3 regions of the Geobacillus sp. TFV-3 genome follow, and region 3 is predicted to be linked to each of the others. Evidence: riboswitches for the same ligand, from Rfam matches in the RefSeq annotation. Region 3 holds a riboswitch; each other region holds the start of a gene.
What was found. Region 3 has a riboswitch for cobalamin ahead of BJQ97_RS06525 (ABC transporter substrate-binding protein). Riboswitches for the same ligand answer to the same signal wherever they lie in the genome.
Positions count from the first base shown of each region.

Region 1: linked by a shared signal. The riboswitch ahead of BJQ97_RS08925 ((2Fe-2S) ferredoxin domain-containing protein) and the one ahead of BJQ97_RS06525 (ABC transporter substrate-binding protein) in region 3 are both predicted to bind cobalamin.
Region 2: linked by a shared signal. The riboswitch ahead of BJQ97_RS12735 (ribonucleoside-diphosphate reductase subunit alpha) and the one ahead of BJQ97_RS06525 (ABC transporter substrate-binding protein) in region 3 are both predicted to bind cobalamin.

Region 1 is NZ_MPSP01000001.1:1,738,146-1,742,295, reverse strand. Features, by position in the region: gene BJQ97_RS08940 (glycerophosphodiester phosphodiesterase family protein) at 1-145, opposite strand, end outside; tRNA gene BJQ97_RS08935 (tRNA-Gln) at 343-414, shown strand; gene rraA (ribonuclease E activity regulator RraA) at 651-1,136, shown strand; cobalamin riboswitch at 1,195-1,388, shown strand; gene BJQ97_RS08925 ((2Fe-2S) ferredoxin domain-containing protein) at 1,576-1,953, shown strand; gene BJQ97_RS08920 (HoxN/HupN/NixA family nickel/cobalt transporter) at 1,950-2,660, shown strand; gene cobJ (precorrin-3B C(17)-methyltransferase) at 2,662-4,150, shown strand, end outside.
Region 2 is NZ_MPSP01000001.1:2,532,659-2,536,808, forward strand. Features, by position in the region: gene BJQ97_RS12730 (ribonucleotide-diphosphate reductase subunit beta) at 1-261, opposite strand, end outside; gene BJQ97_RS12735 (ribonucleoside-diphosphate reductase subunit alpha) at 368-2,650, opposite strand; cobalamin riboswitch at 2,779-2,974, opposite strand; partial or broken gene BJQ97_RS12740 (ATP-binding cassette domain-containing protein) at 3,160-3,393, shown strand; gene asnB (asparagine synthase (glutamine-hydrolyzing)) at 3,506-4,150, opposite strand, start outside.
Region 3 is NZ_MPSP01000001.1:1,282,652-1,286,801, forward strand. Features, by position in the region: gene BJQ97_RS06515 (DUF7916 family protein) at 1-445, shown strand, start outside; gene BJQ97_RS06520 (PH domain-containing protein) at 938-1,552, shown strand; cobalamin riboswitch at 1,809-2,007, shown strand; gene BJQ97_RS06525 (ABC transporter substrate-binding protein) at 2,142-3,101, shown strand; gene BJQ97_RS06530 (FecCD family ABC transporter permease) at 3,067-4,122, shown strand; gene BJQ97_RS06535 (adenosylcobinamide amidohydrolase) at 4,119-4,150, shown strand, end outside.

The DNA.
Region 1 (4,150 bases), 460 kb from region 3:
CGTATCCAGACGCGCCGCGGTGGGCGATGATGTCGGTTTTCGGCTGGCTGGATGGCTGGCGGGTAGCCGAGGACGCTAAGACGAGCGGTAGCGATAACAGAAACCATGCGCAAAAACATAAGCGAAAAACAGTAATTCGGCGCATATGCATCTCTCCCTTTCCCAATTCAACGATACCATAATTAGGGAAAATAACCATGAAGGAAAAACGAAACAACGAGGTGATATGGTGATGAAGAAAGGGTTCTTGTGTCGATAGTTTCGCGCATACAGCAAAAGGATATTCAGTTTGATGCATAAAGCACGCCGTTATGCCGCATACTGTAAATGACAACAAAGTGATGGGCTATAGCCAAGCGGTAAGGCAACGGACTTTGACTCCGTGATGCGCTGGTTCGAATCCAGCTAGCCCAGCTGAATCGCCGGACGGGGCTCGTTCGTCCCGGCGGCCAAAACGGCTTCCGCCATGTTGTGCGGGGCCGTTTTTTCGTTCGCCGGAAAGCGGGGACGAGAAAATCTTTTTATCGTTTTCAGCGGTCCCGCAAGGACACGCATCCGATTCCCGAGCAGAAGCAGCGCCGCAAAAAATGTGGAGTCGGCAGGATTTTGACGAAAGGAGGCGAATGAAAAAAACGAAAGGGGAGAGGATCATGAAAACAGCTGATTTATGCGATCAATTTTTAGATGAGTTGCAAGTCTGCGAGCTGCCGTTCCAATCGTACGGCGGAAAACGGATGTTTTCCGGACCGATCGCGACGGTCGATGTGTTTGAAGACAACGTCCTTGTCCGTGAAGCGCTCGAGACGGTGCCGCCGGGGACGGTGCTCGTAGTCGATGGAAAAGGCTCGCGCCGCGTCGCTCTGTTAGGCGACCGGTTGGCGCAAATCGCCTGCGACCGGGGGCTTGCCGGCGTCATTATCCACGGCTGCATCCGCGATTCAGCGGAAATCGGCCGCATGCCGCTTGGTGTCATGGCGATCGGCACGTGCCCGGTGAAAAGCAAAAAAGAGGGAAAAGGCGTCCGCGATGTTGTGCTCGAGTTTGGCGGCGTCCGCTGGGAGCCGGGCGCATACGTGTACGCCGATGCGGACGGCGTTGTCGTCGCCCGCGAAGATTTGTCGGCAAAAAACGGTTGACGGCCGCCATCAAGTTGTACTACGATGAAAACGGATGCTTGTTCCATGACAAGATCAATAGGCGAGAAACAAACAAGGTGCCTAAGCCTGCTTAAGGGCTTGGGTGAAAAGGGAAGCCCGGTGAAAATCCGGCACGGTGCCCGCCACTGTGATGGGGAGCTTTGCGGCAGCAAGTCACTGAAGGATGCTTCGGGAAGACGCCGCCAAGCGATGATCCTAAGTCAGGAGACCTGCCTTGTTTGGATCGGACGGATGCCTACGGGATTATAGGCAGACGTGCGGGAGAATGACGGCTTCATGAGGCCAGGCCTGTTCGGGCCGTTTGCGGCTTTTCGTATGCATTTTTCTGCACCTCTGCTGTAGAGGTGCTTTTTCTTTTGCCGAAAAACCGTCCGTCTGCCGCCTTTCATTCTATCATTCTAACATAAGGGGGGATTCGATGGCGACGTGGGATTTACAAGGAATGAGGCGTCATGTATTCATTTGCAACGGAGGGACGTGCCTTCGCCATGGCGGGGATGACGTGACAGCCGCGGTCCGTGAGGAGATCGCCCGCCTCGGGCTTGACGACGCCGTTCATACAACAAGGACGCGCTGCAACGGTCGCTGCCAAGATGCATGCGTGATGATCGTCTATCCGGATGGCGTTTGGTACCGGCTGATGAGTCCCGAGCGGGCGAAGGAGGTTGTGCGCGCCCATTTGCAAAACGGCGAGCCGCTTCGCGCGTGGGCGGCGTATGAATACCGTGAAGACGGGTTGACCCGCCTTGGTGGGACGGAGTCGGTTATTGGCGTTCGAAAGAGGAGGACGCAATGATGGAATGGGCCAGTTATGTAATGTTAGCGATATTTCTTGGCATGCGTCATGGGATGGACAGCGATCATGTCGCGGCCATTGCGGATATGGTCGGAAGCGAGTCGCGGCGAAGACAGCAGTTGGCGCTCGGAATCATGTACGCTATTGGACACGGAGCGATCGTGTTTGTCATGGGGGTGGCGGCGCTCGTGGTCGGCGCCCGGCTTCCCGAGTCGTCAGCCGCCGCCATTGAGCTCTTAGTTGGCGGTACGCTTGTGCTTCTTGGTGGGATGATGCTTTTTTCTCTTTTTCGGCGTGGTGAGGTGAAAAGCCGGTTTCAGCTCCTTTATGAGTTCGGCCATACGGTTACTCGATGGCTGCGGGGAAGGCGGGAAATGGACAGTTTCCGTTCTTTTTCGCATGTTGGTTGGGTTGGCGCCTTGATCATCGGCATCATTCATGGCATTGGCGTCGAAAGCCCGACCCAGCTAGCCATTATCACCCATGCGGCCGGAAAAGTGCATGTGAGCGCGGCTGTCCTTCAGCTTGTACTGTTTGTGGTCGGCTTGCTCATTGCGACGATTGCCACAGCGGCTGGATTATCGTGGGGATTTTGGAAAGCAAAGCAGCGGGAACGGCTGTTTTATGTCCTTGGTGCGGTCACAGGTATTTACAGCATATGGTTAGGGATGTCGATGATAATCGAGATATGGAGAAGGGGGCTGTAAAGTGGTCGGCAAATTGCTCATTGTCGGCTTTGGCCCGGGAAGCGTCGACCATATGACAAAGCGGGCCCGTGAAGCGATTGAAGAAAGCGACGTCATCATCGGTTACAAAACATACATTGAACTCGTGCGCGACCTCATTGCCGGAAAGGAGATCATCAGCACCGGCATGACCGAAGAAGTGAGCCGCGCCCAAGCGGCGGTCAAATGGGCCGAGCGCGGCAAAACGGTCGCCGTCATTTCGAGCGGCGACGCCGGGTTGTACGGCATGGCCGGACTCGTGTACGAAGTGTTGATTGAAAAAGGGTGGACGAAAGACAGCTCGATTGAAATCGAAGTCATCCCCGGCATTTCCGCGATCCATTCGTGCGCCGCTCTGCTTGGCGCGCCGATTATGCACGATGCGTGCACGATCAGCTTAAGCGACCATTTGACGCCTTGGGAGCTGATTGAAAAGCGGTTGGAAGCCGCTGCGGCCGCTGATTTTGTCATCGCTTTGTACAACCCGAAAAGCGGGCGGCGCACCCGGCAAATTATCGAAGCGCAGCGCATCCTGCTCCGCCATCGGTCTCCGGAAACCCCGGTCGGTCTGGTGAAAAGCGCGTACCGTGAACGCCAGCACATCGTGCTCACTGATTTGGCGCATATGCTTGACCATGAGATCGGCATGTTGACGACGGTCATTATCGGCAACTCAACGACATTCGTCCATGACGGCGTGATGATCACGCCGCGCGGCTACCAGCGCAAGTATCAACTAGCAGCCGCCGTCCAGCCGCTCAAACCGCATGAACGGCTGCGCAAAGAAGCGGAGCCGTGGGCGCTTGACCAGACGAAACCGCTGAAAGATGAGGACGAAGGAAGCACGGGGGCACCGGGGGCATCAGGGCCGTCCGAAGCGGCTGTCTTCGCTGGCGGCAACCAGAAGGATCGTGCTTTCACCGCCTTGGCCACCGCGGTTCGACCGTCGTCTGTTGCCACGGTCACTAAGGAGGCCGAGCCAACGCCGCCGGCTGCCGTTTTGCCGACGCTTGCCGCGCCGCTGGCAAAAACAGCGGAACGGCAGCCGACCGCCGCGCCAAAACGGGTGAAAGAAACAGCCGAAGACGCGCTCGCCGCTTTAGAGAGACGGAAAACAAGAAAGACGGCGGCCGTGTTGTTGGAAGCGGCGGTGAGCCCGGGCGTGGCCAATAAACAGTTCACTCCGGAACAGCTCCTTGTGCTCGCGGAAATCGTCGGGCCCGATGGGAAAATGACGTACACGCCAGACCATTATATGAAAATCGAACGGATGACGGAGGATCCAGACGGGCTTGTGGCTCGTCTCGTTGCCGCAGGGCTGACGGTCATGCCGGTCGGTGATGTGCTGACGGTGAAGGCATGTGATTTTTGCGATGGAGAGAAAAAAGACGCCATTCCATACGCGGAGGAATTGGCTCGCCGATTTGGCGGCATGGCGCTGCCGAAAGAGTTGAAGCTTGGCATCAACGGCT
Region 2 (4,150 bases), 1.3 Mb from region 3:
CAGCGCCAACAGTCCGATGATTTTCAAAAACGCATCCTGCTCGCGGGCGGTCAGCTGCGGAAACTGCTTCACATCTTGCGACATATTGATTTCAAACGGCGTCCAAAAGTTGACGAGCATTCGCTTATATTTCGCATACGCCCATGGGTAGGCGATATCGTCCCAGTTCAACACATTCGAGCAGCGGCCATTGATGATGCCCGTCGAACGGTTCGGCGCCTCTGGATCCATAATCGGCCGTCTGACTAAGCTGATCGTCATTGTGTCGATTCCTTCCTTTCTCTTTCAAGTATCGTGATGCGCGACCAACCGCAGACGCCCCTCCCACACAAGGAAGGGAAAGCCTGACCAAAGGCGTTTCCCGTGGTCAGCTCGCGCAAGAATCGCACTCTTCGATCGTCCCGGATGTCGAACGCACGTAATACGTCGTTTTCAACCCCGACTTCCATGCCGTCAAATGCAAATCGAGCAACTCTTTTGCCTTAATCGTGTTCATGACGTAGAAGTTAAATGAGATGGCTTGGTCGACATGGCGCTGGCGGGCAGCGTTTTGCTTGATGCTCCAATGCTGGTCGATATGGTACGCCGATTTGTAATACCATGTCGTCTGTTCGTTTAAATCTGGCACCGTAACGGGAATCTTATAATCTTTCTTTTCCTCGGCGTATACTTTTAAGAAAATGGGATCAATGCTCGCCGTGCTGCCTGCGATGATCGACGTCGATGCGTTCGGGGCGATGGCCATGATATAGCCGTTCCGCATCCCGTAGCGGGCCACATCTTGCTTCAGCTGATCCCAATCAAGTTCGCCGTGGCTTTGGTAGCCGCGCCGTTCAAAATAAGCGCCCGTCTGCCAGTCCGACCCTGGAAACGCCGGGTAACTCCCTTTTTCTTTTGCGAGCTCCATGCTCGCCTGAATCGCCAAATAAGCGATCGTTTCATACAGCTCGTCGGCATAGCGGACCGCTTCGTCTGACTCCCAGCGAATGCCTTTTAACGCCAAAAGATGATGCCAGCCAAAGGTGCCAAGCCCGACAGCGCGATATTTTTGGTTCGTCAGGCCGGCTTGCAGAACTGGGATATTATTGAGATCAATGACATTATCAAGCATCCGCATTTGAATCGAGATGAGACGCGCCAAAACACCATCGGTCACCGCGCGCGCCAAATTGATCGACGATAAATTGCAGACGACAAAATCGCCTGGTATTTTTTCAATGATAATCGTCCCGTCTTTCACATATTGCCGTTTCATCACCGTTGGGCTTTGGTTTTGCGCGATCTCGGTGCAAAGATTGCTGCAGTAGATCATCCCGAGATGGCGGTTCGGGTTTTGCCGGTTCACTTCATCGCGGTAAAACATAAACGGCGTCCCCGACTCAAGCTGGCTGCGCATGATGCTTTTCATCACTTCAATCGCCGGCACTTTCTCTTTCGACAGGCTCGGTTCGTTGACACATTGCCAATATTTCTCGCGAAAACTCCCGCTCCCTTTTTCCTCATCATAAAAGTCTTCCAAGCTAAAGCCCATCACCTTCCGCACTTCATGCGGATCAAACAAATACCAGTCGCCTCGCTGTTCGACCTGCTCCATGAACAAGTCCGGAATGCACACGCCGGTGAACAAATCATGCGTCCGCAGCCGTTCATCGCCGTTGTTGAGCCGCGCGTCCAAAAACGCGAAAATGTCTTTATGCCATACATCCAAATAAACGGAAATGGCCCCTTTGCGCTGCCCTAACTGGTCAACGCTCACCGCTGTGTTGTTCAGCTGCTTCATCCACGGGATGACGCCGGAAGAGACCCCTTTAAACCCTTTGATGTCGCTGCCGCGCGAACGGATTTTGCCTAAATAGACGCCGATGCCGCCGCCTGATTTGGACAAATTGGCGATGTCGGTGTTGCTGTCATAAATTCCTTGCAAGCTGTCATCGACCGTATCGACAAAGCAGCTTGAGAGCTGGCCGTACGATTTCCCGGCGTTGGCGAGCGTCGGCGTCGCCACCGTCATGTATAAGTTGCTTAACGCCCAATACGCTTCCTTCACGAGCGCAAGCCGCCGTGTGGCCGGTTCATTCGCCATTAACGTCATGGCAATGACCAAAAACCGCTCCTGCGGCAGTTCATACAGCCGCCGCTCATAATCGCGCGCCAAATACCGGTCGGCGAGTGTGCGCAGCCCGATGTACGTAAACAGCTTGTCCTGATCGGGATCAAGAAACGCGCCGATGGCGTCGATTTCTTCTTTCGTATAACGTTCCAACAGAAGCGGACTGTACACCCCTTGTTCCGTCAGGGCGGCAAGCAGCGAATAGAAATCGCCGTACCGCTCGCGCTCGTCGTACCCGCGATGCCGCGCCGCTTCACGGTACAATTGCCGCAAATACAGCCGAGCGCACACAAACGTCCAGTCCGGCTCCTCTTCGCTTATATACGATAACCCCTCCAAGACAGCCGTCTGATACAACTGTTCAACCGTAACCGTTTCTTTTCGCGAGACGAGCTGCCAAACACGCTCGACATATTCATCAAGCGACAGGCGGCCGAATCCAGCCGCGGTCCGATGGATCAGCGATGCAAACTCTTCACGTGAAAAAGAAATCGGTTTCCCTTGGTCATCGATGATGATCATTTTCGTCAGCACGGTCATTTGCTTCCCCTCTCCTCCAATAAAAAATCCGCTCGGGCAAGCGAGCGGATGAAACGACAGACGGAAAAAGGCAGACGAACTCCTTTTCTTTTTCCCTATCGTTTCATCTTCTCACACCCCGAAGAACATGAAACGTTCCAAGCAAGGCAGGTCTCCTGACTCGTGCATCGTCCTACTTTGGGGCCTTCCCAGCGGCGCGCCGAATGGCTTTTGCCGCCAGTGGCCATCCCATTTCGTCCGCACATACAGTTGCGGGGGCAGTTCCGGATTCGCACCGGATTCCCTATTAAGTCCAAATGGACACCGTTGCTTGGTCAAACCATATGTAGTTGTATAAAAAGGACCACAAACCAATATATAGTATTTAGCATCCTGATGGAACAAGCATATACCAAAACCGGGAAAATTGCAAGAGCGGGGAAAGTAAATTTTTCTTTTCCGCCCAAAGTCCGTTCATAAAAGCGTGCTACGATTCACATGTACGAATCATCACAAGGAGGGAGCACAAAATGGGAGCAAAACATCAAATCGCACCCGACCATCAAGAGTGGGCGGTGGAAGCGCACGGATTGGTGAAAACATTTGGCGGCCATCGGGCCGTCGACGGTCTCAACTTACGCGTGCGCGCGGGCACGATTTACGGGGTGCTTGGCCCTAACGGAGCTGGCAAGACCACAACGATCCGAATGTTGGCAACGTTACTGCGCCCGGACGCCGGTTCGGCCAAAATCTTTGGCTACGACAATCCAATAAGAACGGATCCGCCCTTTTTACTCCACCGTCGAACCACTTTCTCTTCACGGTGATCAAAAAAGACATCCCGGCCGAACCCCGGGATGCCCTCTCGTTTCCTTGTTACGCCTCCAAAACGGACGCTGGACGCTTTTCGTTTTGTACGGATTGAGCAAAATCGTATTTCTTTTCTACATACACTTGATGCCAAACCATAAACGCCAACACCGTCCACAGCTTGCGGCTATGGTCCGCCTTGTGGCGGGCATGTTCATCCAGCAACCGATAGAGCACGTCCTTATGGAACAGATGATCCGTCTCGCTTTCGTTGATGAGCTGTCTCGCCCAGTCATACATTTCGTTTTTCAGCCAGTGGCGAATCGGCACCGGGAACCCTAATTTTTTTCGGTTTAACACATGATCCGGCACAATGCCCTCGGCCGCTTTACGCAAAATATATTTCGTCGTGCCGTTGGCTGTTTTCATGTCAGGGGCGATTTTGGCCGCGACGTCAAACACCTTTTTGTCTAAAAAGGGAACGCGCAGCTCAAGCGAATGGGCCATCGTCATTTTATCCGCTTTGACTAAAATATCACCCCTTAGCCATGTATGAAGGTCAATATACTGCATCCGGTTGACGGGCGGGTAATGAAGCGTTTCGCGGTAAAAAGGAGCCGTCACCTCCGTATATTCGCGCCCCTCTTGGTACGTTTTGAGCAACGCAGCTTTTTCCTTTTCGCTATAGATTTTGGCATTGCCGACATACCG
Region 3 (4,150 bases):
AACGGCGCGGTCCGTTTTAGGCGAAGACGCTCTAATTATTGCTGGAAAAATGCATGCAGCAGGTGTTGCCAACGAAACAGGGGGCAATATTATATCGGAAGAAATCGTGGTGCGGTTTATTCGCGCTGGCGCCGACATCGTTTTAATGCCTGCCCCGGGAACGGTGCCGGGAGTGACGTTGGACAAAACGGAGCAGCTTGTTCGGGTGGCCCATGAACATGGGGCGCTTGTGATGCTGACGATCGGTACAAGCCAAGAAGGAGCTGACGAGAGTACGATTCGTCAAATCGCGCTTGCAAGCAAAATGACAGGGGCGGATCTCCATCATATCGGCGACGCTGGCTATCATGGCATCGCTGTTCCAGAGAATATTATGGCGTATTCGATCGCCATTCGCGGCAGACGCCATACGTATATTCGCATGGCAAGATCGCCGTTGAGATAAAGTGGAATATGATCAGTCGAGGGGTGTCCCAAAAGGATCGGGACACCCTTGCTCATCACCATATATCGACACGAAACAATGAATCATGCGCAATATGTTGTGTTTCGTTTGAGAAGAATGAAGCTTTTGGGTCAGCCCCGTTTTTTTGTCGGCAGAGGATAGGATGGGAGCCAAGATGATGGAAAAATAAGTTTGCGGATGTGGGAAACATTTGCCTTGTACCGCCGTCTCTATTTATTTGATCTTTTTGCGGCTCACCAACAAAGACTCCCGGCTAAGTGGAGAATTGTAGACTCCTGCATGGCCTGACGCCGGCATAAAAGGCGTTGGGCCTTTGATTTTTGGCGGCGATGAAACGTTTTTCCGATCTCGACGTATTACATAGATGAAAGGTATGAGATTACGGCGCCTTGTCAAGGCAAAACGCGTTGTGCTTGTTCGCTGCATGGTGGGCGCCAATAAAAATTGGGACACCGGAGAGGAGAAATGAGCATGTTTGGAAAAGTCGCCGCTGATGTGCTCGGATTGAGCGACATCGGCACGGTCATTCAACCGAAAGACTATGACAAAGTGGATGCCGATGATTATGTGATGCACGAGGATGGGGAGAAAATCTATTTTCTGATCAAATCGAAATCGGATGAGTATTGCTTCACCAACCGCGCGCTCATCCATTTGGACGGCACAAGCGCGACGAGCAAAAAACGGACGCTGCGCCGTTACGATTTCTATAAGCATCCGATTTCCGACGTGTCGCTCGAAACAGCGGGGACGGTCGACCTGGACGCGGAAATCAAATTTAAAATTGGGCCGCACTCCTACTCGATCGATGTGCATAAAAAGCATATTGAAGAACTGAAAGATTTGTATAAATCGCTGCTGGCGATCGCTGAGATTTGCCATGAAAATGAAATGAAGTTCGACTATGCCGAGCGGAGTCTGGAATTGGCGGCCAAGGTGTTTGCCAACATGCGCGGCGACGGCGCCAACATTGCGGCCGATTTTCAAGCGGTGAACGAATATGCATTTCGATGGCTGACCGAAGCGAAAAAGAACTATACAGTGAAAGATTTCGGCTTTGTGTTTGACAAATATATTCAACAGTGACGAGATGAAGGTTGTATCGGGGAAAGACGCCGTGCCAGAGGCGAGGTATCTTTCCTTATTTTTTTTCAAGATGGCAGTATAGATGGGGCAGCTGCTTTTTGTCTGCAGGAGAGGGCTAGGATCATTCCGCATATGTAGGAGGAGAGCGTGATAGATAAACACCAACAAGTCATGATCACCGTTTCAGCCTGCTGTAAATTCATAGTTGTCAAATGCTAAACGCTGCATTATTATAAAAATGTCCATATCCGACAAATTCATCAACTCGCAGCAAGGTGCCGTGAAGGCTTAATAGGGAATCCGGTGGGAATCCGGAGCTGTCCCCGCAACTGTCAATGCGGACGAAATGAAATCGCCACTGTACGGACAGATGGCTTGCGCTGTTTTCCGTACGGGAAGGCTTCAGAGTAGGAGGAAGCATGAGCCAGTAGACCTGCCTTGCTTGCAGCAGTTTCCGACTCTTCGGGGGGTGAGACGCGGAAACGGTGGCACAGGCTTGTTTTGCGCCTGCATAGGCCGTTTCGCGCTCATTCCCCCGCTAGGACGGAATGGGCGTTTTTATTTTGCACAGCAGGAGGGGGAACAAAGAATGAAACGTTGGACATGGCCGACGGTGTTGGTGGCGCTATTCCTTTTGGCTGCCGTGCTGGTCGGCTGCAGCAACGGAACGAACGGCAACGCTGAGCCGGCGAAACAAGAAAAGCCGAAGACGGAACAAGCGGCGTTTCCGGTGATGGTGAAAGACGGGCTCGGCGAGGATGTGACGATCAAAGCCGAACCGAAAAAGATCGTTTCGCTCATCCCAAGCAATACGGAAATCGCCTATGCGTTGGGGCTTGGCGAGAAAATTGTCGGCGTCAGCGATTTTGACAATTATCCGGAAGACGTCAAAACGAAAACGAAAATCGGCGGCATGGAGTTTAACGTCGAGAAAATCATTTCGCTCAAGCCGGATCTCGTCTTGGCCCACGCGTCAAGCGCCCATAACTCGCGCGATGGCCTGCAGCAATTGAAAGACGCTGGCATCACTGTGCTCGTTGTCAATGATGCGAAGTCGTTTGATGATGTGTATGCGTCCATCGAATTGATCGGCAAAGCGACGGGGACGACGGGCAAAGCGAAGCAAGTGATCGATGAGATGAAAGAGAAGCTTGCGCAAATTCAAGAAAAAGCAAAACAAATCCCAGCGGACAAACAGGCAAACGTCTGGATTGAAGTGTCGCCGCCGCCGCAAATTTATACAGCCGGCAAAGGGACGTTTATGGATGAGATGCTTCAAGTGATTTCAGCGAAAAACGTCGCCGGCAACTTGGAAGGCTGGCCGATGGTGACAGAAGAAAAAGCAGTGGCCTATAAGCCGGACGTCATCATCACAACGTACGGCGGAGCGAAGCAAGTGCTTGAGCGCGCCGCTTGGAAAGACGTGCCGGCGGTGAAAAACAAGCGGGTGTATGACGTCAACTCCGATTTAGTGAGCCGGCCGGGACCGCGCCTTGCCGAAGGGGTCGAGGAACTTGCCAAAGCCGTTTACCCGGATGTGTTCAAGTAAAACGCTGATGTACGCTCTGGCCGTTACAACGGCCGTCCTTTCGTTGCTCGTAGGGATATCGACAGGATCGCTGTCGATTCCCTTTTCTTCTATTATCGGCATTCTCGCCGCCGAATGGTTCGGGGTGCCGCTTCCGTCTGACATTCCGGCCGATTGGGTGCCAATTGTGATGGCCATTCGCCTGCCGCGCGTCGCGCTCGCCTTTTTGGTCGGCGCCTCGCTGGCGATGGCCGGCGCGGCGTTCCAGGGGCTTTTAAAAAACGCGCTCGCCGATCCGTACACGCTCGGCGTCTCATCCGGCGCCTCGGTCGGAGCGGTGCTTGTCATTTTTCTCGGCTGGCAATGGCCGCTGTTTGGGACGTTTACGCTGCCGGTTGTCAGCATTTTGTTCGGCATGGCGACGCTTGTTGCCGTTTTGGCGTTCACCCGCGCCGTCGAACGGCGTATGTCGGTCGAGACGATCATTTTAGCCGGCATTATTTTCGGCGCGTTTTTCAGCGCCTTCATTTCGCTCATGATCGCTTTGACCGGGGAAGAATTGCGGCAAATCATTTCCTGGCTGATGGGGAGCGTGGCGATGCGCGGCTGGAAATACAGCGGATTGCTGTTTCCGTTTTTCCTCATCGGCGCGGTGGTGCTGATCGCCAACGCCCGCGAGTTAAACGCGTTTGCTTTTGGCGAGGCGGCGGCGCTTCATGTCGGCGTCGATGTTACGCGCCGAAAAGTGATCATTTTGACGGCGGCGGCGCTGCTTACAGGGGCGGCGGTGTCGGTGTCGGGGACGATCGGTTTTGTCGGGCTTGTTGTTCCGCATATGGTCCGGCTCGTTTGCGGGCCGAACTACCGGGTGTTGTTGCCGCTGTCGCTCTTGTATGGCGGGGCGTTTCTTGTGCTTGCCGATGTGGCGGCGCGGACGATCATTGAACCTCGCGAATTGCCGATCGGCGTTATCACCTCGTTGATTGGCGCTCCGCTGTTTGCGGTGTTATTTTTCCGAAAAACAAGGCGAAAGTTGGGATGATGATGCTTGAGGTGCGCGCCGTATCACA